DNA from 2 places in the Shewanella sp. H8 genome. Region 2 is predicted to be linked to the other one. Evidence: predicted binding sites of a transcription regulator. Region 2 holds the regulator's gene; the other holds the start of a gene.
The links. Region 2 encodes ArgR, which controls arginine synthesis, uptake and breakdown. Its sites were predicted from a motif close to ANTGAATANNTATTCANT; they were not measured.
Positions count from the first base shown of each region.

Region 1 (16,236 bases), 1.0 Mb from region 2:
CGTCGATGTTAAAGCCTACACCTTCACGTAAGGTCTTTTCACGTAGAATTTGTTTTATTTGAGTTTCAATTTTGGCAAATAATGCGTCAATACGACTGCGTAAACGTTCATTTTCACCCAGTAATGCATCGCCATTTAATACTCTGGAAATACCTGGATTACGTTCAGAAAATACCAGTAATAACTGCAGCACTAACTGACAGCGGGCCATGGTGTCTTTTTCTTCATCCATGATGAGGTTTAAGCGCGATAATATCGCATCTTCAATAAATTCGATTAAGCCTTCGAACATCCGCGCTTTACTTGGGAAATGACGGTATAGCGCGGCCTCTGATACACCAACTTCAGCGGCAAGCTTTGCGGTGGTAATGCGTTGACCAGGACTGGTTTCAAGCATTTGTGCCAAGCATTGTAAAATATGCTCGCGGCGATTTATTTTAGGGCTTTCAGCCATTATGTGTTCCTTGGCTCAGTGACTACTTGAAAAGGTTATTTGGTTCCTGAGTGACCAAATCCGCCTTCTCCACGATCTGAGCTTTTAAACTCATCCACTAGGATAAATGTTGCCTGTACAACGGGTACAAACATCAATTGGGCTAAACGATCGCCTATTTCGAGTGTGAATGGCTTATCACTTCGGTTCCAACATGACACCATTAACGGTCCTTGGTAATCGGAGTCAATTAAACCCACTAAGTTACCCAGTACGATGCCATGCTTATGACCCATACCTGAGCGCGGTAAAATCACCGCTGCAAGGCTTGGGTCGGCTACATGAACAGCTATGCCTGTTGGAATTAATACGGTTTGGCCTGGTTCAATGACCATGGTGGTGTCGGTCATAGCACGTAAGTCCATGCCTGCACTACCTGGGGTAGCATAAGCTGGCAATGGAAATTCACTGCCAATACGCGAGTCGAGAATTTTTAGTTCAATGGGTGTTTTCATGATTTTTTTAGTTGTTGTTCTATCAATGTGAGTAATTGGCGCGCCAGAGTCAGTTTATCTGTTGCGGGCAGTTGTTGGCTGCCATCTTGCCAAAAAACCTGTAATGCATTGCTATCGGCATTAAAGCCTAAGCCTTGAATAGAGACATCGTTCGCGGCGATCATATCAAGCTTTTTACGTTGCAGTTTACCGCGAGCGTATTGCTCTACATCGTTAGTTTCAGCAGCAAAACCGACAGTGAAAGGTCGGATAGTGTGCTGGGCTACCGCGGCTAAGATATCAGGATTACGCACTAGTGCAAGCTGCATTTGTTCCGCTGACTTTTTGATTTTTTGCTGGGCAACATCGGCAATTCGATAATCTGCGACTGCGGCGCAACCAATAAAAATATCATGTTGTTCAACCTGTCCTATCACTGCGTCGAGCATTTGTTGTGCTGAATCAACATCAATACGGGTGACGCCAGCCGGTGTGACTAAATTAACTGGGCCAGACACTAATGTTACCTTGGCACCCATTTCTGCCGCTGCTTGGGCTAAAGAAAAGCCCATTTTCCCCGAACTGTGATTAGAAATATAACGCACAGGATCTATGGCTTCGCGCGTTGGGCCTGCTGTAATCAGGACTTGATGACCTTGCAAGGTTTTAGGACCAAAAAATTGTACTAGTTGCTCGGCAATGGCGACAGGTTCTTGCATACGCCCAGGACCAACTTCGCCACAGGCTTGGCTACCTGAGGCTGGCTGCCAAATAGTGAGACCTTTGCGAGCTAAATTAGCCATGTTTTCTTGGGTGGCGATGTTTTGGTACATTTGTTGATTCATTGCAGGACAGACAATGACGGGAGCGCTGGTTGCTAAACACGTTGTTGTTAATAAGTCATCTGCCATACCTGCATTGATACGCGCCATTAAGTTAGCCGTAGCAGGTGCGAGTAGAACAACGTCAGCCCAGCGTGCTAGCTCAATATGACCCATAGCAGCTTCTGCAGCTGGATCGAGCAAATCAGAGGCTACAGGATGGCCTGAGAGCGCTTGTATGGTGAGTGGAGTAATAAACTCCATGGCGCTTTGAGTCATAATGACGCGCACATCAGCACCGCGCTCTTTTAAACGGCGGATTAGGTCCGCACTTTTGTATGCGGCAATGCCGCCTGCAATTCCAAGTAATACTTTTTTATTTGTCAGCATGATGCACATTATCCGACTCAAATATAATTGCGGCTAACAATATCACAAACTTGTGACAAGTTGCGTCGATCCAATCTCAAAAATATCGACCATACTGTGTAATCAATTCGAACTCTGTTTTTGAAAAAGGCAACAACCCGTTAATGGTGAAGTGGTAGCTCATCCGGTGTTGTATTTGTTAATAGAGCCGATTTAATGCGTGTATTTTCGTTTCACATTGAATATAAGGGACATTCATGGGGATTAAAGATTGGCCACAAGGAGAAGGGCCGCGAGAAAAGTTATTGCTTAAAGGTGCTGGGCATCTTTCCGATGCTGAATTACTCGCTGTGTTACTTCGCAATGGTTTAGCAGGGCAAAATGCGGTGGATTTGGCTCGAGAGATGATAAATCAGTTTGGCGGTTTGCGTAGTTTACTTACCGCATCGAAAACACAAGTATGCAAATTAGCCGGTGTTGGACCGGTAAAATATGCTCAATTACAAGCCGCAGCCGAAATTTCTAAGCGAATAGCTCATGAAAATCTACAAAGAGGGCAAATTTTGACAAATCCTGATTTAACTCGGGACTATTTAATGAGACAATTAGCTGACCGATCCTATGAAGTGTTCGCCTTACTATTGTTGGATACCCAACATAGAGTCATTCAATTTGTAGAATTATTTCGTGGCACCATCGATTCCGCTTCTGTTTATCCTCGCGAGGTAGTTAGCCTTGTTTTGGAGAAAAAAGCCGCTGCGGTGATAGTGTGTCACAATCATCCGTCTGGCATTGCAGAGCCAAGTCAGGCTGATCGGCGAATAACTGAGCGAATAAAAAATGCATTGGCAACCATAGATGTTTCTTTGTTAGATCATATGGTTGTAGGTGATCAGGAGATAGTCTCCTTTGCCGAGCGAGGATGGATTGTATAAACACTGCTTGATCTTCTATGGTCAATCGTGTATAAAATGCGCCCTCTTTGTGCCTCGGGCGACGGCCATACGAGGCACATTAATGCTCGAGCGTTAAAAATTTGTTTTTGGAGAAGATTGACATGTCAAGAGTATGCCAAGTAACTGGCAAGAAGCCAATGGTTGGTAACAACCGTTCGCACGCTAAAAATTCGACTCGTCGTCGTTTTTTACCTAACCTACAAAACCACCGTTTTTGGTTAGAAGAAGAAAAACGCTTCGTACAACTACGCGTATCTACTAAAGGTATACGTATTATCGATAAGAAAGGTATTGAAGTTGTTGTTGCTGAACTTCGTGCCCGTGGCGAGAAGGTATAATAGAAAATGGCTAAATCTAAAGGTAATCGTGAGAAGATCAAATTAGTATCTAGTGCTAAAACTGGTCACTTCTACACTACTGAAAAGAACAAGCGTAACATGCCTGAGAAAATGGAAATCAAGAAATTTGATCCAGTTATTCGTCAGCACGTTATCTATAAAGAAGCTAAAATCAAGTAATTGATTTTTGACTCTTAAAAAAGCCCCTTAATTGGGGCTTTTTTTATGCCTGTTTAAAAGTAGTCTATACTGAATAGAATGATTAATATGTTTGTGAAGTTGTATTCTAACTAATTGAATCATAGATATGTTCAGTTAGTTTACTCATGCAGTACCGCATTAATCTGATGGTATTTTAATAGACATTATTTTCGTATTGTTAACGTGTAATAATGTTTACATATTGCTGAGTATGTGTGATTTTTGTGTAATGCAAATATTATAAATTAATGCGTAAAATATGATTAAGTGCTAAAGCGAGCTAACTTTTTGGCTGTAATGATTTTTTAATATAAAAATGAGATGATTTATTTCAGTATAAGTGAAATAAAATGCTTTAAAAGTGAATTAAAATGCAATAATATCTTTGGGTACACCAAATGAATAAAACAACCGGTTATGTGACATGTTTTGTCATAGCCATTATTGAACATCAAATTTAATACCGAGGTAACGTTGCCTGTGAGAACCACTGAATTGGTTGATGGATTTCGTCATTCTGCTCCTTATGTTAATGCTCATAGAGGTAAAACTTTTGTCGTCATGTTAGGTGGCGAGGCATTAGCACATCCACAATTTCGCGGCATTTTAAATGATGTGGCGATGTTGCATTCACTTGGGATAGAGGTGGTATTGGTTTATGGTGCACGACCGCAAATAGATGCAGGGTTAAAGATTGCTGGAATTGAACCGGCTTATCACAATGGTATTCGTATTACTGATGAAGAAACCTTAAAGATTATTAAACAGGTTGCAGGAGCCACTCAATTTGATATTACCGCAAGGATGTCAATGAGCTTAGGTAATACGCCGATGCAAAATGCCCAAATCAATTTAGTGAGTGGTAATTTTGTAATTGCCCAACCGTTGGGGGTCGATGACGGTGTCGATTTTTGTTTAAGTGGTAAAGTTCGTCGTATTGATGCGTTAGGATTACGTCGTCAGTTAGACAATAACGGTATTGTGTTAATGGGACCTATTGCCGCTTCTGTTACGGGCGAAAGCTTTAATCTCACCGCTGAAGAAGTGGCAACCCAAGTCGCGATTAAGTTAAAAGCCGATAAAATTATTGGTTTTAGTGATACTAACGGAATTATTGGCAAAAAAGGCGAGGTGATTGCTGAGTTAATGCCAGATGAAGTTGAAGAAATGCTTCAAAGTATGGCTGACGATGACCATACTTCAGTGTCGACAATTGCTTTTTTAAAAGCAAGCGTCGAAGCTTGTCGCCGAGGTGTACCTCGTTGTCATTTGGTAAGTTATTTAGAAGACGGAGCACTGTTACAAGAGCTGTTTTCACGAGAAGGAATTGGTACCCAAATTGTCACGCAAAGCGCAGAACGTTTGCGTCGGGCTACTATTGGCGATATTGGCGGGATCCTAAACCTCATTCGCCCATTAGAAGAGCAGGGGATTTTAGTGCGTCGTTCTCGCGAGCAGCTTGAAATGGAAATTGAGCAATTTATGCTGGTCGAGCGCGATAACCTTGTTATTGGCTGCGCGGCCTTGTATCCGTTTGAAGAAGATAACGCTGGTGAGTTTGCTTGTTTGGTTGTGCATCCAGATTATCGTGATGCTGACCGTGGTAGTGTGTTGTTAAATAATATTATTGGCCAAGCACGTACACGTGGTTATTCGCGTTTATTTGCACTCACTACGCGCAGTATTCATTGGTTTTTAGAGCATGGTTTTAGCATTGTGGATGTCGATGAGTTACCTAATAAGAAAAAGCAGCTTTATAACTATCATCGTCGCTCGAAGATCCTTGCGTTAGATTTATAACCGTAATGATAGGGTCAACATAAAAAATGCCGGATTAATCCGGCATTTTTTATGGATGAATAAATATACTAATATCATTCTTCAATCTGATTAATAAAAAGTCAGCTTAATCATACTTGGGCTTTTGCTAATGTATTGCGTTTTTGGCGTTGCACTAGCATGTCGCTAATAAAAATAACCAGTGCCCCCCAAATAAAGCCAAAGGTAATGCCTTTTTCAATATCAAACGGCTCGTTAAATAATTGAACCGCCAAGATAAACATGATGCTAGGGCCAATATATTGGAAAAACCCTAGGATAGAGAATGGAATTCTTACTGCGGATCCTGCAAAGCATAATAATGGGATGGTAGTGACAATACCTGCTGCAATCAGTAGTAAGTTTAGATTCAAGCTATTGGTTAGCATGCTTACTGAGGATGTCTCTAAGGTGACGAGCAAGTATCCTAAGGCTATCGGTAATAAGATCGCTGTTTCGACTAATAATCCTGTTTTAGCATCAATATTAACTTTTTTACGTAATAAACCATAAAAGCCAAAACTGGCGGCCAAGGCTAATGACAACAGCGGAATGGAGCCAAAAGAGATTAACTGAACCAGTACGCCGGCACTGGCTAAACCTACCGCTACCCATTGTAATTTACGCAAACGTTCGCCTAAAAACAGCATTCCAAGTAAAACGTTAAACAGTGGGTTGATAAAATAACCCAAGCTAGCATCAAGCATATGGTCGTTGTTGACTGCCCAAATAAAAATGAGCCAATTTGCTGCAATAAGAACTGATGTAACAAAGAGTACCGCGAGTTGTTTTGGGTGTTTGAGAACAAGGCGCAGACGACCAAATCCACCTATAAATTGCATCAGAATGATCATAAATAAAAATGACCATATGACACGATGCATTAATATTTCTGTCGCGGGGACATGATGCAAAAGTTTAAAATACAGTGGTGCGATACCCCAAATGGTGTAAGCACAAACTGCCAGTAAAACTCCTTTACGGTATTCAAAATCAGGCATAGTCAATCAATAATGGGTGTAACGAGAAGAAGATGGCGATTGTAGGTCGCCATTTTGGATGACACAAGTGATTAAGCGAATTCTTTTATTGTATGGCTGTTAGCTTTGCAAGACAGATCTTTATTGTTAACCCACCATATAAGTTCCTGTGCCAAATGCAATATGGACACCTTGTTCATTATGTAATTCCATTCGGCACACTGATACCCGGTTACCAGAACGGATAACACTACCTGTACCAGTAAAAATCTCGCCACGACCTGGGCGTAAAAAATCTACCCGCATATCGATCGTGCCCAAGGTTGTAAGACGCTGTTGTAACTCTTCTATGGTCCAATCTTCTTTACTGGCAACTAGCCCTGCAAAAACCGTAAGTCCACCAACAACATCAAGTATGGTTGCGGTGACACCGCCATGAAGAATATTTTGATGGATATTACCGATGAGTTCTGGCTTCATTTTTATCACGACTTCAACCCCATTGATGTCGTAATGTTTTATATCTAAACCAAGCAGATTATGGAATGGAACATGTTGGTCAAAAATATCTGCAACTTGCTGTAAAATATGAGTTTTAATGGTGGTGGTCATGAGCAATCCTTGTCGGTTATTATTATTATTATTTTATTAATTCTAAGGCAGCTTGCTGCCATAGAGTATTTAATCTAACCCTAAAGTGACCTCAACTCAAACTTCTATCTTGAATGAAAACATCGCAAAAGTGTTTTGGTTCAAGACTTCTGTGACTGAGTGCTTTAAAATGAGTGCCCCTTGAATGATAATGTAGTGTGAATGGATACTCCGATTTCGGCCAATATTGCGACCTCAGATGAGTTGACGACAGAGCAAGATGTGCTTGCCACTAGCTTGCAGCAAGTTTTTGGTTATCGTGCCTTTCGTGAAGGGCAGCGAGAAGTTATAGAGCAAAGTTTACAAGGCCAAGACACCTTAGTTATTATGCCTACGGGTGGCGGCAAAAGTATATGTTATCAATTGCCTGCTATTGTGTTGCCTGGTGTGGCAGTGGTGGTGTCGCCATTAATTTCGTTGATGAAGGACCAAGTCGACAGTTTGATACAAAGTGGGGTATCGGCGGCTTATCTCAATTCATCTTTACCGCGCGAGCAAAGTGCGGAGGTACTTCGTAAGCTTCACGCTGGTGAGATTAAGTTGTTATATGTGTCACCGGAGCGTTTGTTGCGCCCTGACTTTATTGAACGCCTTCAATCAGTTGATGTTTCTATGTTTGCCGTTGATGAAGCGCATTGCATTAGTCAATGGGGTCATGATTTTAGACCTGAATATGCGGCATTAGGGCAGTTAAAACAGTATTTCCCCTATTTACCTTTAATGGCATTGACTGCGACAGCCGATCACGCGACGCGTTTAAGTATTTGTGAACGTTTAGGTGTGACGCCTTATACTTTGTTATCAAGTTTCGATCGCCCTAATATTCGTTATACCGTGGCTGAAAAGCTTAATGCGGCTAATCAATTACGTCAGTTTTTAACTATCCAAAATGGCACCAGTGGAATTGTGTATTGCAGTAGCCGACGTCGAGTGGATGAGGTTGCTGAGCGTTTACGCTTACAGGGATTTAATGCCCAAGCTTATCATGCCGGTTTAAGCCAGGATGAACGTGGCAATGTTCAAGATAAGTTTTTAAAAGACCAAGTTGATATTGTGGTGGCAACTGTGGCATTCGGCATGGGGATTAATAAATCAAATGTGCGTTTTGTGGTGCACTACGATATTCCCAAAAGTATTGAAGCTTATTACCAAGAAACAGGCCGTGCTGGTCGTGATGGCTTGGATGCTGAGGCGTATTTGTTGTTTGACCCTGCCGATATTGGTCGCGTTAGACATTTGATTGAACAATCTGAACCAGGGCCACAGCAGCAAGTCGAATTTCATAAATTGAATACCATGGCAGCATTTGCAGAAGCGCAAACTTGTCGCCGCCAAGTGTTGCTAAATTATTTTGATGAAGTGGCATCAAAGCCTTGTGGTAACTGTGATATCTGTCTTGATCCACCTAAGCGATATGATGGAACTGAAGACGCACAAAAAGTGCTGTCTTGTATTTATCGTTTGCAGCAACGTTTTGGTATCCATCATGTTATTGAAGTCTTGCGCGGGTCTAAAGCGGCTAATGTGGTCGATAGAGGTCATGATAAATTATCGACATGGGGCATTGGTAAAGATAAGTCCACCGAGTTTTGGCTCAGTGTGATCCGCCAATTAATTCATTTAGGTTTAATGAGTCAGGACATCACTCGGGGATCTGCGATTAAGCTTAATCCTGCCGCAAGGCCGATATTGAAAGCTGAGTTATCGCTTATGTTAGCCGTACCGCGGATTCAACTGCTTGATGTTAAACGTAAACCAAATTCCCGTGCGCCGCAGCAATACGATCGTAAACTCTTTGCGCGTTTAAAATTATTGCGTCGTGAACTTGCTGAGAAAAACGACATTCCACCTTACTTAGTGTTTAACGATGCAACCTTAGCAGAAATGTCGGCTATGCTACCCACTAGTCCGGGTGAGATGCTTGCGGTCAATGGGGTTGGACAGATTAAACTGGACCGATTTGGCGGCGAGTTTTTAGATGAAATATCTGATTATCTGACACAAGGCTAACCATCAACATTTATTATAATTTCTGATTATGTTCTTGGGACTTTATTTTGTTTAATTGATTTAATACCGCTTTTTTCAATAATGCATCAAAACTATCAAGTTGGTGCAAACTGGCTACACCAATATTTACTTTACCTTCAGTTTGCCATTCTTCGAGCACATGCTCTATTTGGCTTACCACTCTTGCGGCTCCAATTGGCGATGTATGTGGTAACAGGATAATCAGTTCATTTGGACTGTGGTGGAATAACTGGTCTTGTTCTCTAAGGGTATTTTTTAGCCTAGGAGTAATAAACGGCATATCCGTAGTAAGAATATGGCTCATATCGATAAGCAACATGCTTAGTTGATAATGTCCATGCTTAGCATTATCTAACATGTTATTGATATTTAATTGTTGATTTTCAATATTATTCTTAACGTTGTTGGTGTTGCGAGGGTTTCTGGTTATAAATATCACTAATCCAATTGACATTATTAGGATGATGAGTGCCGTTAATATCAAGCTTTGGTTAATGTTACTAGACTTTTCAGGCGGATCGATAGGCTCACTTTGTGCCGTTATTTTAGCTTTGTATTGCATAAAATGAGCATTGTTTAATTTTTCAGCCGCTTGTTTTGCAGCATCAAAACGCTGCACTTGAAATTGATAAGCGGATTCAAATTGATTTTTTTCGGCATAGTATTGGCTGATTATCTGGTTAAATTCTTCTAAATCCGAAAACTGTTTAAGCTCTGTGGCTTGTTCAATAATATCATTCAGTAACGATAATGCTTGATTGTCTTTATGTTGTGCAAAATATACTTTAGCTAATGTACGCTTGATGCGCATGACGTAGATAGGTTCTTGGTATTTAGTGAATATGTTGATGCTTGAAAGCGCTTTCTGCTCGGCAATATCGTAATTTCCGACGTATAAATTAATTATTGCAAGCAATGCATATTGGTTAGCTAAATCTCTATCTGAATCAATTTTTGTATTGGACTCTTCTATATTATGCAGATAATTCAGCACCTTAGGCTTATCATTTAGCGCTATATATATTAGAGCTAAATTCATTGTTATTGTTGGTTTGATTTTTCCGAAAGAAGAAATCTCTTTATATGCAGCTTCAGAATAATGTAAAGCCTCGACATAATCCCCCATAGAGAAGAATACATTTGAAATTTCTGATTGGATGAATGAAATTGGGAGTAGATACCATTGTTGAAATTGTGTTTGTACCTCATCAAAAAAGGCTAATGCTAAACGTAAATCTTCAATGGCTGCATTGTAGTTTTCTAAGCTAGTATTTAGTCTACTTCTCGCGTAAAGACTATTTACAATAGCTTGCTTTTCAGAATAACGCCTTGCTAAGCGAAGTGCTTCTTCTGTAAGTAATTGCTCTTGTAGTAGATTCCCAAGGCTCTGATGCGCAGCAGCTTGGCATTGTAAAAAATAAGGACGAGCGGTGTCTAACTTATATTGCCGAGCATTAATCTCACCTTGTTTTGCCAAAATAATAGCCTGATTAAATTCACCAAATTCCAATAAATTAAAACAATGTAATAGGCTTAATCGTAACGCATCGGTATTGTCTAAAGGTTGCTGAGTATGTTGTTGAACAAGTGAATCTATGAGTACTTTTGCTTCTTCAGACCGTTGAGAGTTAATGTTGTTAATGACATCGAGTTGTTCATGAGGGCTTAATTTCTGAGTTTGAGCAATAATATCCTCTGAGAGTAATAAACGTTGAGATGGTTGAGCAAAAACGGAAGAGGTCACAAAATATAGCGTTAGCCCCATGAGCAAAGCGACAATGAGACTAAAGTTATAATTAATGTTCTTTTTCGCTAACGTCATCGTCATTTGTCTACTCAATATGGGGAATGTCAGTATACGGTTATTTCTGTCGTGAGACATAATAATATAATTGATGCAGTGACTTAGGTCTGAGTTTATTTGTACATATCGAAATGACGTTGTGTTAGCTGGCAGTCATTAAATTTAGTCTGTTAAATGTTATTATCACTGTAATGAAGCACTAGTACATCATCATCTTTTTCATCTTGACCAAATTAGGGTTGACACAGAAGGCTGCTCGCGTTATTTATTAAGCACAGACATATTTTATGCATCGCATATTTAGTTATTTAAAGTGAATATTAACGTTATGAACACAAAATTGATTCTACTCGGACTCCTTCTCCTCTCACGCATAACCTGCGCGGAGTCCTTTGTGTCACATGCAAAATAATTCATTAAGCATACACAAACCCCGCGCTGATAGCCGCGGGGTTTTTTGTTTCTAGCCCTTTTGAAATGTACCAGTTGTGATATTTGCAGTTAGGTAAATAGATACATGATGGTCGATGGAGAAATTCGATGTCCGACAGAGTGATAATTTTTGATACTACCCTACGTGATGGCGAGCAAGCACTAGCCGCAAGTTTAACGGTTAAAGAAAAGCTGCAAATTGCCTTGGCTCTAGAACGTTTAGGTGTTGATGTCATGGAAGTCGGGTTTCCGGTGTCTTCTCCTGGTGATTTTCAATCGGTGCAAACCATTGCAAAAACGATTAAAAATAGCCGAGTGTGTGCGTTATCTCGAGCACTTGAAAAAGACATTGATGCCGCAGCTCAAGCATTATCGGTAGCCGATCAATTTCGTATTCATACCTTTATATCAACCTCGACTATTCATGTTGAAAGTAAATTAAAACGCTCTTTTGATGATGTATTAGAGATGGCCGTTAATGCGGTTAAGTATGCTAGACGATTTACTGATGATGTAGAGTTTTCATGCGAAGATGCGGGCCGCACGCCAATTGATAATTTGTGCCGTATGGTTGAGGAAGCCATTAAAGCAGGTGCTCGAACCATTAATATTCCAGATACCGTCGGTTATACAGTACCAAGTGAGTTTGGTGGCATTATTCAAACACTATTTAATCGGGTTCCGAATATAGACCAAGCCGTAATCTCGGTTCATTGTCATGATGATTTGGGCTTGTCAGTAGCTAATTCTATTGCAGCGGTCGAGATGGGCGCACGTCAAGTGGAATGTACCATTAACGGTATTGGCGAACGTGCTGGTAACTGTTCATTAGAAGAAATTGCCATGATTTTGGCAACCCGCAAAGATTTACTTGATATAGATTGTGGCATTAACGCTAGAGAAATTCACCGTACGTCATCATTGGTAAGCCAATTATGTAATATGCCTATTCAAGCTAACAAGGCAATAGTTGGCGCAAATGCATTCTCTCATTCGTCGGGCATTCACCAAGATGGCATGCTAAAAGCCAAAAATACTTATGAGATCATGACGCCTGAAAGTATTGGCTTAAATCGTAATAACTTGAATATGACCTCACGTTCGGGACGTCATGTGATTAAACATCGCATGGAAGAAATGGGTTACCAGCCAAGCGATTATGATATGGATAGCCTATACGAGCAGTTTTTAACCTTGGCAGATAAGAAAGGCCAAGTATTCGATTACGATTTAGAAGCCTTAGTGTTTATGGAGTCTAAAACACAAGATGATGATAAATATCAACTTAAACACATGATGGTACATTCTGATTCCACTGAAGGTGTGGCAACTGCGACGGTGCGTATTGCGGTTGATGGCCAAGATATTACAGAAGCCGCAACAGGTAATGGACCTGTTGATGCTGCTTATAATGCCATTGCGCGAGCGACTGGTCGTCAAATCAATATTACTAATTATAAATTAGGTGCCAAAGGTGAAGGTCAAAATGCCTTAGGGCAAGTTGATATAACAGCTAAATATCATGAGCAAAGATTCCACGGTGTCGGCTTAGCCACCGATGTGGTTGAGGCGTCAGCCCAAGCACTCGTGAATGTTATGAACTTAGTGTACCGCGCAGATAAGGTCGCTGATTTTAAACAACAGATCCATAAAAATAGGGAGTTAGGTGGAGTATGAGTTATCAAATAGCAGTTTTGTCGGGTGATGGTATCGGTCCTGAAGTGATGGCAGAAGCACGTAAAGTGCTGTGTGCGATTGAATCTCGTTTTGGATTAGATATTAACTATACCGAATACGATGTTGGCGGCATTGCCATTGATAACCATGGTTGTCCTTTACCTGACGCTACCTTAAAAGGTTGTGAAGCGGCAGATGCCATTTTATTCGGTAGTGTGGGTGGCCCTAAGTGGGAGCATTTACCCCCTAATGATCAGCCTGAACGTGGTGCATTATTGCCATTACGCGGCCATTTTGAGTTATTTTGTAATTTACGTCCAGCCAAATTACATGACGGCTTAGAGCATATGTCACCACTTCGCAGTGATATTTCCGCTCGTGGTTTTGATGTGTTGTGTGTTCGTGAATTAACAGGCGGTATTTACTTTGGTAAGCCTAAAGGACGCCAAGGTGAAGGTGATGATGAAGAAGCCTTCGATACCATGCGTTATAGCCGTCGCGAAATTAGCCGTATTGCCCGTATTGCTTTTGAAGCCGCGCGTGGACGTAAAAATAAGGTGACTTCGGTAGACAAGGCAAACGTATTAGCGTGTTCTGTATTATGGCGCCAAGTGGTTGAAGAAGTTGCTAAAGACTTTCCTGATGTCACTTTAGAGCACATCTATATTGATAACGCGACTATGCAGTTATTGCGTCGTCCTGATGAATTTGACGTGATGTTATGTTCTAACTTGTTTGGCGATATTTTATCAGACGAAATTGCCATGTTAACGGGCTCTATGGGGTTATTGTCTTCGGCAAGCATGAACAGTACAGGCTTTGGCTTATTTGAACCCGCTGGTGGCAGCGCGCCTGATATCGCCGGCCAAGGTATTGCTAACCCGGTAGCGCAGATTTTATCAGCAGCATTAATGCTACGTCATAGTTTACAGCAAGAAGACGCTGCCAATGCCATTGAACGTGCGGTGACTAAAGCCCTATCCAGTGGTTATTTAACGGGTGAGTTACTTGCTGCAGATAAACGCAGTGAGGCTAAATCGACAGCACAAATGGGTGATTTTATCGCTCAAGCAGTAAAGGAAGGTGTGTAATGGTCCAAGTGACAGGTAAAACTTTATATGAAAAAGTGTGGGATGCCCATATTGTCGCCTCTCCGGAGGGAGAAGCGCCAGTAGTTTATGTGGATCGCCATTTAGTTCACGAAGTGACTTCGCCGCAGGCATTTAGCGGGTTAAAGGTGGCAGGCCGCAAACTACGTGCACCACAAAAAACCTTTGCTACTATGGATCATAATACCTCTACTCGCAGTGCCAGTTTAGATGCGTTAAGCCCTATGGCGCGTACTCAAGTTGAAACTCTAGCGCAAAATTGTAAAGAGTTTGGGGTGCGTTTGTACGATATTCACCACCCTAATCAAGGTATTGTCCATGTAATGGGACCTGAATTAGGCATTACCTTACCGGGCACTGTTATTGTATGTGGTGACTCCCATACCGCAACTCATGGTGCATTTGGTGCATTAGCATTTGGTATTGGTACATCCGAAGTTGAACACGTGTTGGCAACACAAACCTTACGCCAGTTAAAAGCCAAGAATATGAAAGTTGAAGTGCGTGGCAAAGTAACCGATGGCGTTACGGCTAAAGATATCGTATTAGCGATTATTGGCAAGCTCGGCATGGATGGTGGTACAGGTTTCGTGGTTGAGTTTTGTGGTGAAGCCATTGAAGCATTAACCATGGAAGGTCGGATGACCTTATGTAACATGGCTATCGAAATGGGCGCTAAAGCTGGCATGATTGCGCCTGACCAAACCACATTTAATTATTTAAAAGGTCGTGAGTTTGCACCTAAAGATGATGTGTGGGAGCAAGCTGTTGCAGCATGGTCTGAGCTTAACACTGACGCGGATGCAGTTTTTGATGCCGAAGTGGTATTAGATGCTAACGATATCGCACCGCAGTTAACCTGGGGAACTAACCCTGGTCAAGTGGTTGCTATTGATGGCGTGGTGCCGAACCCTGATGTTGAAACTAACAGCACTAACCGCACCAGCATGATTAAAGCATTAGAGTATATCGGCCTTAAACCGGGCACTAAGATGACAGACATTAGCATCAATAAAGTATTTATTGGTTCTTGTACTAACTCACGTATTGAAGATTTACGTTCAGCTGCAGCGCACGCTAAAAACCGTAAAGTAGCCAATGGTGTTGTCGCTATTGTGGTGCCGGGTTCTGGCCAAGTGAAGTTACAAGCAGAAGCTGAAGGTTTAGACAAAATCTTTATTGAAGCTGGCTTTGAATGGCGTTTACCAGGATGCTCTATGTGTTTAGCCATGAATGATGATCGTTTAGAAGCAGGAGATCGTTGTGCTTCAACCAGTAACCGTAATTTTGAAGGTCGTCAAGGCCGTGGCAGTCGTACCCATTTGGTCAGCCCTGCTATGGCTGCGGCAGCTGCTGTTGCGGGTCATTTCGTTGATATTCGTCAACCTTACTAATTAGCTAAACAAGGATATTTTATGCAAGCTTTTACAGCACATACCGGTTTAGCGGTAGCCATTGATAGTGCCAATGTCGACACTGATCAGATTATTCCAAAACAGTTTTTGTCTAAAGTGACCCGTGATGGTTTTGGGGTGCATTTGTTCCATGATTGGCGATATTTAGATGATGCAGGCGATAAGCCTAATCCTGATTTCAGCTTAAATCAGCCTCGTTATAAAGGCGCTTCTATTTTATTGGCACAAGAAAATTTTGGCTGTGGGTCGTCGCGTGAACATGCGCCATGGGCATTGGCTGATTTTGGCTTTCGAGTGGTTATTGCGCCGACGTTTGCCGATATTTTTTACGGTAACTCGATTAATAATGGCTTGCTACCCGTTAAGCTAACTTCAGTTCAAGTACAGCAATTAATCGATGAAGTCGCCGCTAAAGAAGGGGCGCAGATTACGGTAGATTTACAAGCGTTAACTGTTACATCACCTTCTGGTAGTGTGTTTGATTTCACTATTGTCGAGTCAGCAAGGCACAAGTTATTGAATGGTCTTGATGCTATCGGATTAACTTTGTCATTTGGACAACAGATCAGTGATTATGAAACGCATATACCAGCTTGGTATGCATAATTTGATGTGATATCGCATTGTAAACACAGTGTTATTTCTTTGTTTGAAACCTCTTTATGTTGTCATAAAGAGGTTTTTTTCGTTTTTTAATTGTAATTATT
Region 1 covers NZ_CP157213.1:116,530-132,765, forward strand. The annotation lists gene slmA (nucleoid occlusion factor SlmA) at 1-454, opposite strand, end outside; gene dut (dUTP diphosphatase) at 490-948, opposite strand; gene coaBC (bifunctional phosphopantothenoylcysteine decarboxylase/phosphopantothenate--cysteine ligase CoaBC) at 945-2,141, opposite strand; gene radC (DNA repair protein RadC) at 2,375-3,052, shown strand; gene rpmB (50S ribosomal protein L28) at 3,175-3,411, shown strand; gene rpmG (50S ribosomal protein L33) at 3,418-3,591, shown strand; gene argA (amino-acid N-acetyltransferase) at 4,093-5,412, shown strand; gene rarD (EamA family transporter RarD) at 5,523-6,431, opposite strand; gene ABIS04_RS00510 (thioesterase family protein) at 6,558-7,022, opposite strand; gene recQ (DNA helicase RecQ) at 7,224-9,071, shown strand; gene ABIS04_RS00520 (hypothetical protein) at 9,085-10,920, opposite strand; gene leuA (2-isopropylmalate synthase) at 11,437-13,005, shown strand; gene leuB (3-isopropylmalate dehydrogenase) at 13,002-14,096, shown strand; gene leuC (3-isopropylmalate dehydratase large subunit) at 14,096-15,508, shown strand; gene leuD (3-isopropylmalate dehydratase small subunit) at 15,530-16,135, shown strand.
Region 1: a site for ArgR is predicted at 3,973-3,990, ahead of argA (amino-acid N-acetyltransferase). Genes of this name have one in related genera too.

Region 2 (16,236 bases):
TAAGGTTACTGCTACACCAGATGATTCGACTATACGAGCATGGTGGCGAGTTAAATATCTTGGATCTGTAACGCCGCATGAATGTGCGATCATGTTTAAATCGTAATGCAAAAAGTGATTGTAGTTTGCGACTCGTGCTGATTTATCTTTAGGATCTAAACCGTATTGTAGCCGTGTATTGTGAGTTGTGATTCCCGTTGGGCAAGTATCTTTATTACATTGCAAAGATTGAATACAGCCTAAAGCAAACATATTTCCACGAGCTGAAGCGATAAAGTCAGCACCAGTGGCCAAAGCCCATGCGACATATGATGGCATGATCATTTTACCTGTGGCGATAATTTTAATGCGTTGCTTAAAGCCGCGTTCATTCAATAAGTCAACCAGTAGCGGTAAGCTTTGTCTTAATGGTAAGCCTACATTGTCCATTAGGGCTTGTGGTGCTGCGCCGGTACCACCATCTGAACTGTCTAGTGTAAAAAAGTCTGGTGCATGTTCAATGCCGCGACGTTCAATTTCATCTAGGAAATCAGTTACCCAAGACATATCACCCAACACAGCCTTAATGCCTGTTGGTTTTCCGGTGATATCTCTTATTTGATTTATCATATCGACGATGTCTGCAACATTGTGTAACTCAATATGGCCATTAGGACTAATCGAGTCTTGTCTGACAGGGATCCCGCGAATAGTTGCAATTTCTTCGGTAACTTTTATGGCAGGTAAAATACCGCCTTTACCGGGTTTCGCGCCTTGGCTTAACTTAATTTCAAACATTTTGACTTCTGGATGCGCCGCCATGTCGCTGAGCTTTTGCGGATCTAAATGGCCTTGCTCGTTACGGACGCCGTATTTAGCAGTGCCTATCTGGAATACCAAATCACAATGCCCTTTAAGGTGATAAGGGCTTAATCCACCTTCGCCAGTATTGAGCCAGCAACCTGCTTTTGCGGCGCCATGAGATAATGCTGTCACCGCTGGACGAGACAAAGCCCCAAAACTCATCGCTGAAACGTGGCAAATTTTATCGGTAGTGTAAGGGTGCTGGCAGTTTGGTCCAATGGTTACCGGTATGGTGTTATATTTTTCATGATCGCTGATTGGAAATGCTGAGTTCATGAACATTACCGTACCCGGTTTATCCAATACTTGAGTTGACCCAAACGCAATAGTCCGGTCAACATTTTTGGCTGCACGATATATCCAACTGCGTTCAGCGCGATTAAAAGGTAGCTCTTCTCTATCTTGAGCAAAAAAGTATTGTCTAAAAAATTCACCTTGTTTTTCTAAAATATACCTAAACCGACCGATAACAGGGTAGTTGTGGCGAATGGCTTGTTTGGTTTGCAGTTTATCAGCAATAAACATGTAAATTATCGCGATGAGTAATAGCCAAAATAACACTAAAAAAAGACCCGAAAAAATATCCATTCCCCACATAAACCAGTGTTGTTGCGGCATAGTATTGTCCTTAAATAGAATTCGATATTAATGATTTAGTACTAGGGTCTTTAGGTCGTTTTTACTGCGTTATCGACTTTTTATGTAGAATAACTACACCACAAAGTCTCCGACTTATAGTTCATGTTTAAGTAATGACCAACAATTCGCTGCAAAACCAACCTTGAAAGATCAACTGACCCTAATGACTAATCAATCCTATTTGCTAGTAATGTTCTCTATATCAAATAGAGAATCACTATATCGTTAAAATTTTGGTCTTGCTATGAAACGATTATCACACACTACAGTAAAGCTGTAATTTCTTAGCTGTGATCATTTAAATTGTTTATTTGTCATTTGTGACTACAGATATTCATTTGTTGGTCGATAATTAAGCTATCGGTCATTCCAAATGAGATATTATTATGGACATTAAAAATACCACTTCAATAGCGACGAGCAACACAAGGGACAGTAAAGATGTTTCAGTCGGCATTTCGACGTCATCAAATCAAGCGGCTGAAAATAACAACTCAGCGGTAAATTCATCAACCAAGGTTTCTGCCAATCAACTCAGTCGTCAAATGATGAACAACACTATTCTTGCTGCTCAAGAAGAAGTGAGTATTGCTGCTGGTGACAAGTCTATGGCATTACTTTATCGAGCCGCGATTGAAGCCATTAATGAAGAGCTCGCACCAACGCTGGGAGAAGACTCGGTGCAAAAGAGTATTGATAGTGGGGTCGACTATTCGCCAGAAGCGACAGCAGATCGCATTTTGAGCTTTGCAACTAAGTTTTTTTCTGTACACCAACAACAAAACTCATCAATGGGGCTCGATGAGCAAGTAGATAGTTTTGTGGTAAAAATTGGTGATGCGATTGGTCAAGGTTTTAAAGAAGCCAGTGACATATTGTCAGGTTTAAAAGTATTAGAGGGTGATATTGCCACTAATATTGATAAAACGTATGAGTTGATCCAACAAGGATTAGCACAATTCAAACAAGACAACTCGAGTAAAGATGAATCACAAAGCGTGACTCAAGCTACTTAGTCTCTTATGATGAAGTTTGGCTCCCATTGATAAGGACTGGACTATGTGGACTACGGGAAAGGTAATTGAACGCATTGATTGGAATGATAAATTATTCTCGTTGCGTATCAAAGCCGATGTCGAACCTTTTATCGCAGGTCAATTTATTAAACTCAGTCAAATGCGTGATGATAAGCGTGTAGCTCGTGCCTATTCTCTTGTTAATCCACCCGGTACGGATTATGTAGAAGTACTGGCCGTAGCAGTAGAAGATGGACAGTTATCACCAGATCTAAAAGCATTAAAGCCTGGCGACACTATCGAAGTGTCATCCAAAGCCGCGGGTTTTATGACCTTAGAAGAAGTGCCTCATGGTGCATTGCAAGGTAAGCACCTGTGGTTTTTGGCAACGGGCACCGCAGTTGGTCCTTTTATCTCAATGTTAGCGACAGATGAACCCTGGCAGCGCTTTGAAAAAGTCATACTGGTTTATGGTGTCAGGCTTGCAGAAGATTTAGCCTATTTAGAGACAATTAAGCAATTTGTTAAAAAATACCCTCAACAGTTCGTGTTTATTCCAATTGTCACCCGAGAAGATTATCCCGATGGTTTATCGTGTCGTATACCTGACGGTATTAACAGCGGACTTATTGAGCAAAAAGCCGGATTAGAAATTAATGCCGAACACTCGCAAATGATGGTTTGTGGTAATCCTGGAATGATCACAGATGCTCAAACGGCCTTAATTGATAAGGGATTGGTTAAAAATCTTCGACGGGCACCAGGGCAGATTACAGTAGAAAAATACTGGTAATATATTCATTAATATAGATTTAACCCTATATTCCTCATTTGTCATTCTGATGGATAATCTAATTGTGTCATTTTCAACTTAGCTCGTTTCTAGTGTGATATTGAAACAATACTTGCTCCTTTTGATTTGATCACTTATCCTGTTGTAATTGATAACCATTATCAATATCAATTAGATTTGTAGTGACGAATATTGTTTTAATTAGGGAGCGTTAATTAATGAAATTGCTAAAAAGTGTCGCATTCTTAGGCTTAGCGAGTGTGACTTCTTCAGTCTATGCCGCTGATGCATTAACGGTTTACTCTTATCGTCAGGCTTTTCTGATTGAGCCTATTTTAGAAAAGTTTACTGCACAAAGTGGTGTCGACGTTAACGTGGTTTTTGCTAAAGACGGTATTGCAGAACGTATGGTGCGTGAAGGTCGATTATCTCCAGCAGACGTAGTGTTAACATCTGACTTTTCTCGTTTAATGGATTTAGTGGATAAAGACCTTGTTTCCCCCGTTGATAGCAAGGTGATTGACGCTAATATTCCTGTTCAATACCGTTCGCAACAAAATGATTGGTATGCGCTCACAATGCGGGTGCGTAATGTCTATTCCTCAAAAGAACGCAGCGGTAAAATTGATATTGATTATGAAGACTTAGCCACACCAGAATACAAAGGCAAAATTTGTACTCGCAGCGGTAAGCACCCTTACAATATAGCATTAGTGGCGTCGATGATTGCCCATGATGGTGAAGCGAAAACCAAAACCTGGTTAGAAGGCGTTAAGGCCAATCTAGCACGTAAGCCTCAAGGTAACGATCGGGATCAAGTGTTAGCGGTTAAAGAAGGTATGTGTGATGTTGCCATTGGTAATAGTTACTACTTCGGCAAAATGTTAATGGACAAAAACCAAAAAAGTTGGGCTGAAGCGGTTGAGATTAATTTCCCAAATCAACAAAATCGTGGCGCACATGTCAATGTTTCAGGTATGGCATTAGCCAAACATTCACCGCATAAAGACGACGCCATTAAATTAATGGAGTTCCTCACTTCAGACGTTGCACAAAAAATGTATGCGGAAGTGAATATGGAATATCCCGTTAAGGCAGATGTTGCACCGTCTGAACTAGTTGCGTCTTGGGGCGAATTTAAAGCAGACAGCTTACCTATCTATAAGTTGGCTGAGTTTCATCATGCCGCGGTGACATTACTTGATGAAGTGAAGTTTGATCTTTAATTGAATCTCGAACACATACGTCAATTAGTTTAAATATTATCAGCGCATTATCGAACATATATCGTTAGTGCGCTGAGTTAATTCGGTATTATTTATGATTTTAGGCTTAACCAGAAGCTGGTCGCTTACTGGTTATTTTATTGCAGCGATACTCATATTGCCGCTGGTTGCCTTAATTGTGCAAGCCATGCTTCCCGATCAAGCGGTATTCAGCCATTTGTTCAATACGGTACTGCCGACATATATTGCTAATAGTTTATTATTAATGTTGTTTGTTGGATTTGGGACGCTAGTGATCGCAACCCCTGCAGCTTGGTTAGTTGCCCGCTGTGACTTTCCATTTCGTCGTTATTTTCAATGGTTATTACTTCTCCCTCTAGCTATGCCAGCCTATATTGTTGCCTATGTTTATACCGACATGTTGGATTATGCTGGCCCAGTGCAACGTACATTAAGATCTTGGTTTGAATGGCAATCTCCCCATGATTATTATTTTCCTTCAATACGAAGTCTTGGTGGGGCCGCGATAATATTATCGCTAGTGTTATTTCCCTATATTTATTTATTGGCTAGAACGGCTTTTATGGAGCAGTCTTCCAGTTTGTTATACGCCTCGCGCATTATGGGCTGTAGTCCGTGGCGGAGTTTTTGGCGTCTCGCACTACCAATGGCAAGACCTGCGTTAGCCGTAGGTGTTGCGCTTGTGGCAATGGAAACAGCAGCAGATTTTGCTACTGTAAGCTATTTTGCTGTACCAACATTAACCACTGCTGTGTACGACACTTGGCTCGGATATGGCAGTTTAACCGCGGCGGCAAAGCTTTCGGCAATTATGCTGTTAGTGGTCTTTTCTATGATTGGGGTAGAGCGTTTTGCGCGCCGGAAACAACAATTATTTCAAAAGCAATCTTCCCTTAATGAAACTGACAGATATGTGTTGTCATCAAAAAGAGCTTGGATAGCATTCGGTTATTGTTTTTTATTGCTATTTACTGCCTTTTTATTACCTTTCATTGTGTTGTGTGGATATGCTATCGATTATTTCAACGAGAGTTGGGATGTGCGTTTTTGGCAATACAGCTTTAACAGCTTATATATTGCCGCCATTGTCAGTGCTGTGTGCGTGGTTCTTTCCTTGATATTGATGTTCGTACGCCGGGTTAGCCCACGTAAAAGTGACCAACTTCCGTCTAGATTAAGTTGTACAGGTTACGCTTTACCGGGAACTGTGTTAGCTATTGGCGTTTTGGTGCCACTGACCTTTATCGACTTTGCGATTAACGATGTTTACGACTGGCTTGGCGCTCAAGGGCCTGGTTTATTATTAACAGGAAGCGTGTTTGCACTGATTTTTGCTTTTTGTGTCCGATTTATTGCCATATCCATTGGCAGTTTAGAAAACAGTTATAAACGTATTTCACCTTCTTTAGATATGGCTTGTATTACGCTAGGGCGGACACCTAATCAACTATTATGGCGAGTGCATTTGCCTTTATTGCGTAAGGGCATTTTTGCTGGCGCATTGTTGGTGTTTATTGAAAGTATGAAAGAGTTGCCGGCAGCGTTATTATTGCGGCCGATTGGATTTGAAAACTTAGCCACTTATGTTTTTCAGTTTGTATCAGATGAAAGGCTTGAACATGGCGCATTGGCCGCTATTGTGATTGTGTTGGTTGGGCTTGTTCCCCTGATTTATCTAAATCGCTCATTAGAGCAACAAGGCTAGTTATGTCAACGTTAACCATTGAAAATGTCTGCAGTGATTATCAAGGCCAAGTTATATTGCGCCATTTAAACCTTATATTGGAACAAGGTGAAATCGTTGCACTATTGGGGCCTAGTGGTTGTGGTAAAACAACACTATTGCGGGCGATAGCGGGCTTACAACCCATTAGCCAAGGTTGCATTAAGATTAATGACCAAGTCTTGAGTGGTGATGACGTATTCGTTGCGAGTGAGCAACGTGGTGTAGGGATGATTTTTCAAGACTACGCCTTATTTCCGCATTTAACCGTGGCTGAAAATATATTATTTGGCGTTAACGATCTTAATCGTGAACAGCGGCTAACACGATTAGAAGAAATGCTTGAGTTGGTTAAATTAACCGGGCTGTCATCTCGTTATCCTCATGAGTTATCTGGCGGACAACAGCAGCGGGTATCTATTGCGCGTGCTTTAGCTTATCAACCTAAGCTGTTATTACTCGATGAACCTTTTTCTAATATTGATGCACAAGTTCGTAACGATATGATGTTGGAAATTCGTGCCATTCTGAAACAACGTAATGTGAGCGCGGTATTTGTTACCCACAGTAAAGACGAAGCATTTGTGTTTGCCGATAAACTGGCTTTGTTTAAAAATGGCGCCATTATACAGCATGGTAAAGCCGAAACTCTTTACTCAGCACCTACAGATCGTTATGTAGCCGACTTTTTAGGTTCTGGGAATTATTTACCGATTACGGTCACGTCTAATCATCAAGTACAGTATTCTTTAGGTTATTTAAACAGTACTGAAGCATTGTCTTTGCCTATTGGAAGTCCAGGGTATTTATTACTGCGACCACAGCAAATTGAATTACATTCCAATATCGACGGTAAGGGTTGTATTGTCCAAAGGCATTTTCTTGGCACTGTATGCCATTATCAAGTTCAAATTGGCGATGATGTTTTGGATATAAACAGTCAATCAACAATATTAATGCCTGGTCAACGGGTGAATGTTGTTATTGCCGCGCATCCTCTGGTGATTTTTAATTAACGCTCAACAGTCTGTATCATTTGATCTCTATTTGATGAATGTGACTGATGATCAATCTCTTATCTAAACTTATTTAAGTAAAATGTGACTTACAAATAAGCTAAATGTGAATACACTTAAAGAAATTTACATTTGATTAAGATAAGCTACTGATTAATGAAATTGATCAGAGGTGCTATTCGTTTTTTAATAGCATCCAGTATTAAGTTATCACCATTTAGGCCGACAGAAAGTATTAAGGTGGATAAGTAAATATGGGTAACCAAGTTATGCCTCGTGAACAGTTAGGGATTTGCGCAGAAGGGAATTTACACAGTGTGTATTTGATGTTTAATGCCAACGATGGTGTTGAAGAGCAATTACGTCCATCTATTGCTAATGTGGCACAATACATTTACGAACTCACAGATCAATATACCGACAGTGCATTTAATGGCTTTGTGGGTATTGGGGCTAATTTTTGGGATACCTTTTACCCAGACGCTCGTCCTGCATTATTAAAACCTTTTCCTGCTATGAATGAAGGTAATCGTGATGCACCTGCAATGGAATATGATTTGTTTGTTCATATCCGTTGTGATCGTTATGATATTTTGCATCTTGTTGCCAATGAAATTAACCAGATGTTTGAAGATTTGGTTGAATTAGTAGATGAAGAGCGCGGTTTTCGATTTATGGACAGCCGTGATTTAACTGGTTTTGTTGATGGTACAGAAAACCCTAAAGGACGCCATCGTCAACAGGTTGCACTTGTCGGTGATGAAGACGAAAAGTTTGTTTCAGGTAGTTATGTTCATGTGCAAAAATATCTGCATAACTTAAGTAAGTGGCATCGTTTACCGGTAAAAAAACAAGAAGATATATATGGCCGTACCAAAGCTGATGATATTGAGTACGAATCAGAAGATAAGCCGTTAACCAGTCATACTAAACGAGTCAATTTAAAGGATCCGCAAGGAAACTCATTAGAGATTTTACGTCAAAGTATGCCTTATGGTTCAACGAGAGAACAAGGGTTGGTATTTATTTCTGTCTGCCGCACCCCTGAACATTTTGAAAAAATGCTTCGGAGTATGGTACATGGCGATAGCGATGGAAATCATGACCATTTAATGTTGTTTACTAAAGCATTGACTGGGTCATCATTCTTTGTGCCATCGCTGGATTTTTTAATTCAATTCGATGATGCCTAAACGCTAATTTTAGATAATAAAAAAGCAATGCCATGGCATTGCTTTTTTATTGGAATGGTTTTTTATTCACTATAATTGAATAAAGATCTAACTGTTTCTAATGTATCATCGATAGTTTTTATACTTGCAGGGCAAATGAAAATAGTATCATCGCCTGCAATAGTACCTAATATCCCTTCAGGCTTGCCTATTGAATCAAGCAAACGTGCAATTAACTGCGCTGCACCAGGGCTGGTTCTGACCACTATCATGGCTTGATTATGATCAACATCCAGTACTAAGTTTTTAACGGGGCTACCTGCAGTAGGGACTCCTAGCTCGGCAGGAAGACAATACACCATTTCTTGCTTAGCATTTCGAGTTCGCACAGCACCAAACTTGCTGAGCATGCGAGATACTTTAGATTGATTAATATTACCGAATCCTTCGGCTTGAAGCGCAATAACAATCTCGCTTTGGCTTCCAAAACGTTCCTCTTTGAGAATCGCTTTAAAAGTTCGCACGAGCTCATCCTGATTTCTTGTCGCTGGCATAGTGATAATTCAACTTATAGTTATTATTCAAAAAACTAGCACATTTTGAATAGATTGACTTATTAAGTCAAGAAAGAATCAAAATAGTTGAATAAAAATTCATTTTTATAGTGGAAATTTAAGCTGACACTTATAGCCAATCCGATGATTTATTTAAATGATGGATTTAAGATAAGGGTAACGATTGCTTTGTTAGTACCAATAACGTATCACCCTTTTTTGATAATAAATTAAGTTTTCCTTTTGAAAAATCAATTTGCTGTACTAATGATATCGCCTTCATCAGATCAGCTTCTTGAGTCATTAAGCTATCGACACAAGCTTTCATGGTTGAATCTGACGGAGCCAGTTTTAGTAAGTTACCTTGCTGAGCGTAATGACCAGAAAATTGATTACAACTATTATTACCTGTTAGCTGACCATTTGGGGCAAACACTAAATTTGCTGGGCTATTATTAATGGTTGGAGTATCGAGGACAACGTCTACATGCCAACGACCCATTAATTGTTCATTAGAGACAACTTGTGGTTGGCTTTGGCAAGCACTAAGGCCTAAAAATATTACAGTGGCGCCGAGAATATGCTTTATCATGCTGAGAGGGTCCAAAAACGAAAACATTGCGGTTATTCTACTACTTGAACAGTAATAAAAGAGTAAATAAATGTAATGTTTTGGATGAATTAACATTATTTAACCTATTAAAGAGTCTCAAATGATCAAAATAGTCAAAATATTGCATTTTGTTGGGTTAATCATGTTGTTGCTGGGCGTAGGACTATACTGGCAAAGTGATCTTGCTCAACAAGTCAGCGGCATGTTGGTTATCGCTTTACTTATTGGTGTAGGTACATTAATTATGTCTCCGTTACCTGTTGCGCTAGTGATAGAATGGGCGAAGAATCAATCTCCCAATTCAGAGTCAAAGGAATAATCATTGTCATTTATTATCCGTAAGGCGTTATTAACCGATGTTGCTGCCATAGTGCAGTTAGAGCGTGCTCATGTTGATGATGAGTTGTTAGATTCTAATAGCCAACTACATGCTCACTCACTGAGAAAAGGTGAGGTTATTCAGTTGATCAATCAACATTGGTTTATTGTCGCAGAAGAACAGGGGCACATTATTGGTTATGTGATGGCTGCAAAATGGTCATTTTTTTCCGCACAACCTTTATACCGCCATATAATTCAAAAAATTAAGTTTGCCGATTTGAATGGTCAAGCAATATCAACAACTAACTCATGCCAATATGGCCCCGTTTGGATTCAAGAGTCGAAGCGTGGTCAAGGTATTTTCGCGGCATTAGTGAGTGAATTAAAACGGCAAGTACACGATACCTTTCCATTTATGGTGACCTATGTTGCCGCCGACAATGCTCGTTCATTGGCTGCACATAAACAAAAAGCGGCAATGACAGAGATTGATCAATTTAGCTTTGAGCAACGTGATTATTGCCTACTCGCGACTAGCAATTTACCTGATTAGCAACATAGGCTAAACAGGTAAAATGAGTTTACATCAACATGGCTATTTATTAACAATATGATAAGCACTGACTTTGACACACTTTTTAAGCCATACCTAAGCTTAAGGCTTTCGGCGTTTGACAACATCAAGCTAATTGCTGCAGTACTGTCTGATGCTGGCGAACCGTATCAATGTATTGAAGCGCACTTTCAAGATGCGGTTAATGCTCAAGTGCAACATTCAGGGTATTTTGTTCGCTGGAAAGAAACATGGATATTTTGTGGCATAACCAATGATTACAATGCAGCAATAACATTGGTTTCCCAAATAGAACTGATTAACATGGCCTCAATCATTGTTAAAGACGTGCCAATTATGACAATGCAGCAAGTGTCGTTTATGTGCATTGAAACGGCCCATTTTGATCACTGCTAATCGACTTGCCAGTGCTGTGTTGATGTCAGTTTAGGTTGAGTTAAGAATAGACTTAATTAGGTTTATTCGCATTGGACTTATTCTGACTTAAGCTTATTGCTGTTATATGGTTTTTTTATTACATCTAGCTTACTAAGTTGCATCAATATTAACGGTCGTTGTTCACTGTGATATCGGCGATACAATTGAGTTATTTCTGCCGGTAACGTGGATAATTCACTTGGCTCTCTTACTATAAATTGCTGTTGTTGATATAAGCTTATTAACCACGGATGGGCAAATAAGAAACAATCTTTAACGATTAATTTTGGTGCGATAAATTGTAATAGTTGAGTTGATACTTGCTGGCCACGATAGTCAGGATGGACTAGCAATCCACTTATTAATTGATATTGGCCTACAGGTTTAACTCTTATTGCGGCAATGATTATTTGCTGGCTCAATTCTGTGTCATTCGTGAGTGTTGGTTGAACATGATGGATGACAGCAACAGATTCTTTTTGGGCCAATCGAGCATAAGGCATATGTTGACGGTAGAATAATTTGATTGCGGACCATTCTCTAATGGCAACAGAAGGTTGCTGATTTCCAGTTATCTTTGTGTTTAGCCAAGTTGGTTGATACATAATGTGAGCCATTTTAAAATCAAATAATGATGTTATTAATGTTATATGTTGTTATTGCTACAAAACAGAAAAAATAAAACCGCCTAATGGCGGTTTTATTTTTCTATGCTATTAACTTAGGTTACAAATGCTAGGTTAAAATGACATAGACAGTTAGCTTATTATAATCCAGCGTCTGCACGAAGGATTTCAGCTTTATCTGTTGCTTCCCAAGGGAAGATATCTCGACCAAAGTGGCCATAAGCAGCAGTCTGTTGATAGATTGGACGTGCTAAATCTAACATTGCTGTTAAGCCATATGGACGTAATTCAAAGTGTTGACGAACCAATTTGATTAACACTTCTTGAGACACCTTACCGGTACCGAAAGTTTCGATACTGATAGAAGTTGGTTCTGCAACACCAATCGCATAAGACACTTGTAACTCGCAACGATCAGCAAGACCTGCAGCTACAATATTTTTAGCTACATAACGTGCAGCATAAGCAGCACTACGGTCAACTTTTGATGGGTCTTTACCAGAGAAAGCACCACCACCATGACGCGCCATGCCGCCATATGTGTCAACGATAATTTTACGTCCTGTTAGTCCACAGTCACCAACGGGTCCGCCAATAACAAAGCGCCCTGTAGGGTTAATAAAGTATTTAGTGTCTTTATTTAACCACTGTTCAGGTAATACAGGCTTAATGATGGTTTCCATTACGGCTTCAATCAAATCAGCTTGTTTAATGTCTTCACGGTGTTGAGTTGATAATACAATCGCATCAATGCCAATAATTTTACCGTTATCGTACGCAAAAGTGACTTGGCTTTTCGCATCGGGACGTAACCACGGTAGCGTACCGTTTTTACGAACTTCAGACTGACGCTTAACTAATTTGTGCGCGTAAGTAATGGGTGCAGGCATTAATACATCAGTTTCATTGCTTGCATAACCAAACATTAAGCCCTGATCGCCAGCGCCTTGCTCTGCAGGATCGGCGCGATCAACACCTTGATTAATATCTGGAGACTGTTTGCCAATGGCATTCAGTACAGCACATGAATCAGCATCAAAACCCATATCTGAATTGGTGTAGCCAATTTCGCGTACCGTTTTGCGGGTAATTTCTTCAATATCTACCCAAGCAGAAGTGGTAACTTCACCACCTACTAATACCATACCGGTTTTAACATACGTTTCGCACGCAACACGAGCTTTTGGATCTTGCTCAAGTATCGCGTCTAATACCGCATCAGAAATCTGATCGGCTATTTTATCTGGATGACCTTCTGAGACAGACTCAGAGGTAAACAAGTGCTTTGCCATAATAGGGGAATCTCGTTGGTTGCAATTGAATATACGTCTAGACGGCTATTTTAGTCGAATTTGATTTTGATAACACCCCCCTATACGAATTTATCTCGAGAATTGTGCACTAATGCATAAATATTTTTTATTCACAAAAACAATGTTTAGTAGAAAGGCTAATTAAATCGATGATTCAAAATAGATTTGGTGGTTTTCTACTATTGCATTTAATTACTTTGCTACTAAGAACTGAACAATATTATTGTGGGTTATTCGGTTTTAACCAGTAATAAAAGGTGATTGTTTATTGTTGCTTGCGTGTTTTAGGCTGTCGTTGTCAATAAATAGTTACTCGTATAGTGAATATTGATTATGGGTATCTGATCAGTTTGTATAATGAAATAATTTAGCTTTTTGTACTTCTATATGAGCAAAATCCAGTTAGTTGATCATTAAAATGTGTAATGAGAGTAATTTTAATTTGCGTCATATCGCCTTGTAGGGGAAAATATGGCTTCACAATTGCCAGCTAGATCATAAAAACAAGCAGGAGAGAGCATGTCATCTCGTAAAGTACTCGCTAATGCCATTCGCGCCCTAAGTATGGATGCGATTCAAAAAGCCAATTCTGGCCATCCCGGTGCCCCGATGGGCATGGCTGATATCGCCGAAGTGCTATGGAATGATTTTCTAAAGCACAATCCAACTAATCCTAAGTGGGTCGATCGCGATCGTTTTGTGTTATCAAACGGTCATGGCTCTATGCTTATATACTCTTTACTGCATTTATCTGGTTATGCATTACCTATGGAAGAGCTAAAGCAATTCCGCCAATTGCATTCAAAAACTCCAGGACATCCTGAATATGGTTACACTCCAGGCATTGAAACGACTACCGGCCCTTTAGGCGCTGGTATCAGTAACGCTGTGGGTATGGCTATTGCAGAAAAAACCTTAGCGGCTCAATTTAACCGTCCGGGACACGACATTGTCGATCATTTTACATATTGTTTCTTGGGTGATGGTTGTTTAATGGAAGGTATTTCTCATGAAGCCTGTTCATTAGCCGGAACGTTAGGTCTTGGCAAGTTAGTGGCATTTTGGGATGACAACGGTATTTCAATCGATGGTAATGTTGAAGGCTGGTTCACTGATGACACACCTAAGCGTTTTGAAGCGTACGGTTGGCATGTTATTGCTGGTGTCGATGGCCATAATCCAGAGGCTATCCGTGCTGCAATTGAAGAAGCGAGATCGGTTACAGATAAGCCATCAATGATTTGTTGTAAAACAATTATTGGTTTTGGCTCACCTAATAAATCAGGTAGTCATGATTGCCATGGTGCACCATTAGGCGATGCTGAAATTGCAGCCGCTCGTGAATTCTTAAACTGGCCATATGCTCCTTTTGAAATTCCATCAGAGGTTTATGCTGGTTGGGATGCTAAGCAAAAGGGTGCCAGCAATGAGTCGTTATGGGATGAGCATTTTGCAGCTTATCAAGCCGCTTACCCTGAGCTCGCTGCAGAATATGATCGCCGGGTATTAAAAGGTGAATTGCCTGCTGATTTCGAAACTAAAGCACAAGCGTTTATCCAAGAAAGCCAAGACAAAGCCGAAAATATTGCTAGTCGTAAAGCATCGCAAAATGCCATTGGTGTATTTGGTGCTATGTTGCCTGAATTACTCGGTGGCAGTGCCGACTTAGCGGGTTCTAACTTAACCCTTTGGTCTGGTTCTAAAGGTATTCAAGATGATCCAGCCGGTAACTACATCTATTACGGTGTGCGTGAATTCGGTATGAGCGGTATTATGAATGGTGCATCACTACATGGTGGTTTTATTAACTATGGTGCGACTTTCATGATGTTTATGGAATATGCGCGTAATGCAGTACGTATGTCTGCATTAATGGGGATTCAAAATATTTTCGTTTATACCCATGATTCTATTGGTCAAGGCGAAGATGGCCCTACTCATCAACCAGTTGAGCAATTAGCTAACTTACGTTTAACACCTAATATGGCCGTATGGCGTCCATGTGATGCAGCAGAAACGGCTGTATCTTGGAAAATTGCAATTGAACGTCGCAATGCTCCAACATCTCTCATCTTTAGCCGTCAAGGCCTTAAAGCTCAAGTGCGTACCGCTGAGCAATTAGCGAACGTAGCTAAAGGTGGTTATGTACTGTCTGATTGCCAAGGCACTGCTGATGTCATCTTAATTGCCACAGGTTCAGAAGTGCAATTAGCCATGGATTCAGCCGCTGAACTCACTAAACTAGGTCAAAAAGTACGGGTTGTTTCTATGCCTTCTACGACTGAGTTTGATAAGCAAGATGCTGCATACAGAGAGTCTGTATTACCAAAAGCAGTGACTAAACGTGTCGCAATTGAAGCCGCACACGCTGATTTCTGGTACAAATATATTGGTTTTGACGGTGGCGTGGTGGGTATGACGACCTTTGGTGAGTCTGCCCCTGGTGCTGAATTACTTAAATATTTCGGCTTCACTGTTGATAATGTCGTAAAAACTGTCCAGTCTTTAGGATAATCATCTGAGATTAAACACTTATCTATTAGGTGTTTAATCTGTATAATAACGGCCTGCAATACTCTTGTAGGCCGTTTTTTTATGTCTTTAATTCACGTAAAGTAATATATTTAAGTCGCTAATGTTTCAGTGTTTTATTTATAACTGACTCAATAATAAGTGCTTTGGTTAATTACTCTGGACCCTAAATGATTCGAGTTGCAATTAATGGTTATGGCCGAATTGGCCGTTCAATACTTCGTGCCTTGTATGAATCGGGTAAACGTCAACAAATTCAAATAGTGGCGATCAATGAGTTGGCAAAGCCAGAAGCCATTTGCCATTTAACTCAATATGACACCACTCATGGTCGTTTTAAGCACAAGGTAAAACTCGACGGTGACAAGTTACTGATTGGCGATGACAGCATTCAGCTACTAAACCAAGCTGATGCGAGTTTATTGCCATGGAAAGAACTTGATATTGATATCGTTTATGAAGCCACCGGCAGTTTAATTGATCGCCAAGCCTGCGAAGCACACATTCATGCAGGTGCTAAACAAGTACTCATTAGTAATCCTTCTTCTGCAGACGTTGATGGCACCATTGTTTATGGTGTTAATCATGACTTGTTGCGCGCAGAGCATACCGTTATTTCTAACGCTTCTTGTACGACCAATTGTATTGTCCCTGTTATTGATGTTTTGGATAAACATTTTGAAGTCAAAAGTGGTGCGATTACCACTATCCACTCGGCGATGAATGATCAGCAGGTGATTGACGCTTATCATGATGATTTACGCCGAACTCGCGCCGCGGGTCAGTCAATTATTCCAGTAGACACTAAATTAGCACGAGGCATTGAGCGTATTTTGC
Region 2 covers NZ_CP157213.1:3,599,413-3,615,648, reverse strand. The annotation lists gene ABIS04_RS15580 (FMN-binding glutamate synthase family protein) at 1-1,461, opposite strand, end outside; gene ABIS04_RS15575 (DUF5610 domain-containing protein) at 1,869-2,498, shown strand; gene ABIS04_RS15570 (ferredoxin--NADP reductase) at 2,542-3,291, shown strand; gene ABIS04_RS15565 (extracellular solute-binding protein) at 3,510-4,517, shown strand; gene ABIS04_RS15560 (iron ABC transporter permease) at 4,612-6,243, shown strand; gene ABIS04_RS15555 (ABC transporter ATP-binding protein) at 6,246-7,277, shown strand; gene ABIS04_RS15550 (Dyp-type peroxidase) at 7,532-8,470, shown strand; gene argR (transcriptional regulator ArgR) at 8,533-9,003, opposite strand; gene ABIS04_RS15540 (META domain-containing protein) at 9,170-9,595, opposite strand; gene ABIS04_RS15535 (hypothetical protein) at 9,717-9,935, shown strand; gene ABIS04_RS15530 (GNAT family N-acetyltransferase) at 9,939-10,490, shown strand; gene ABIS04_RS15525 (hypothetical protein) at 10,548-10,907, shown strand; gene ABIS04_RS15520 (GNAT family N-acetyltransferase) at 10,985-11,533, opposite strand; gene metK (methionine adenosyltransferase) at 11,695-12,846, opposite strand; gene tkt (transketolase) at 13,387-15,381, shown strand; gene epd (erythrose-4-phosphate dehydrogenase) at 15,570-16,236, shown strand, end outside.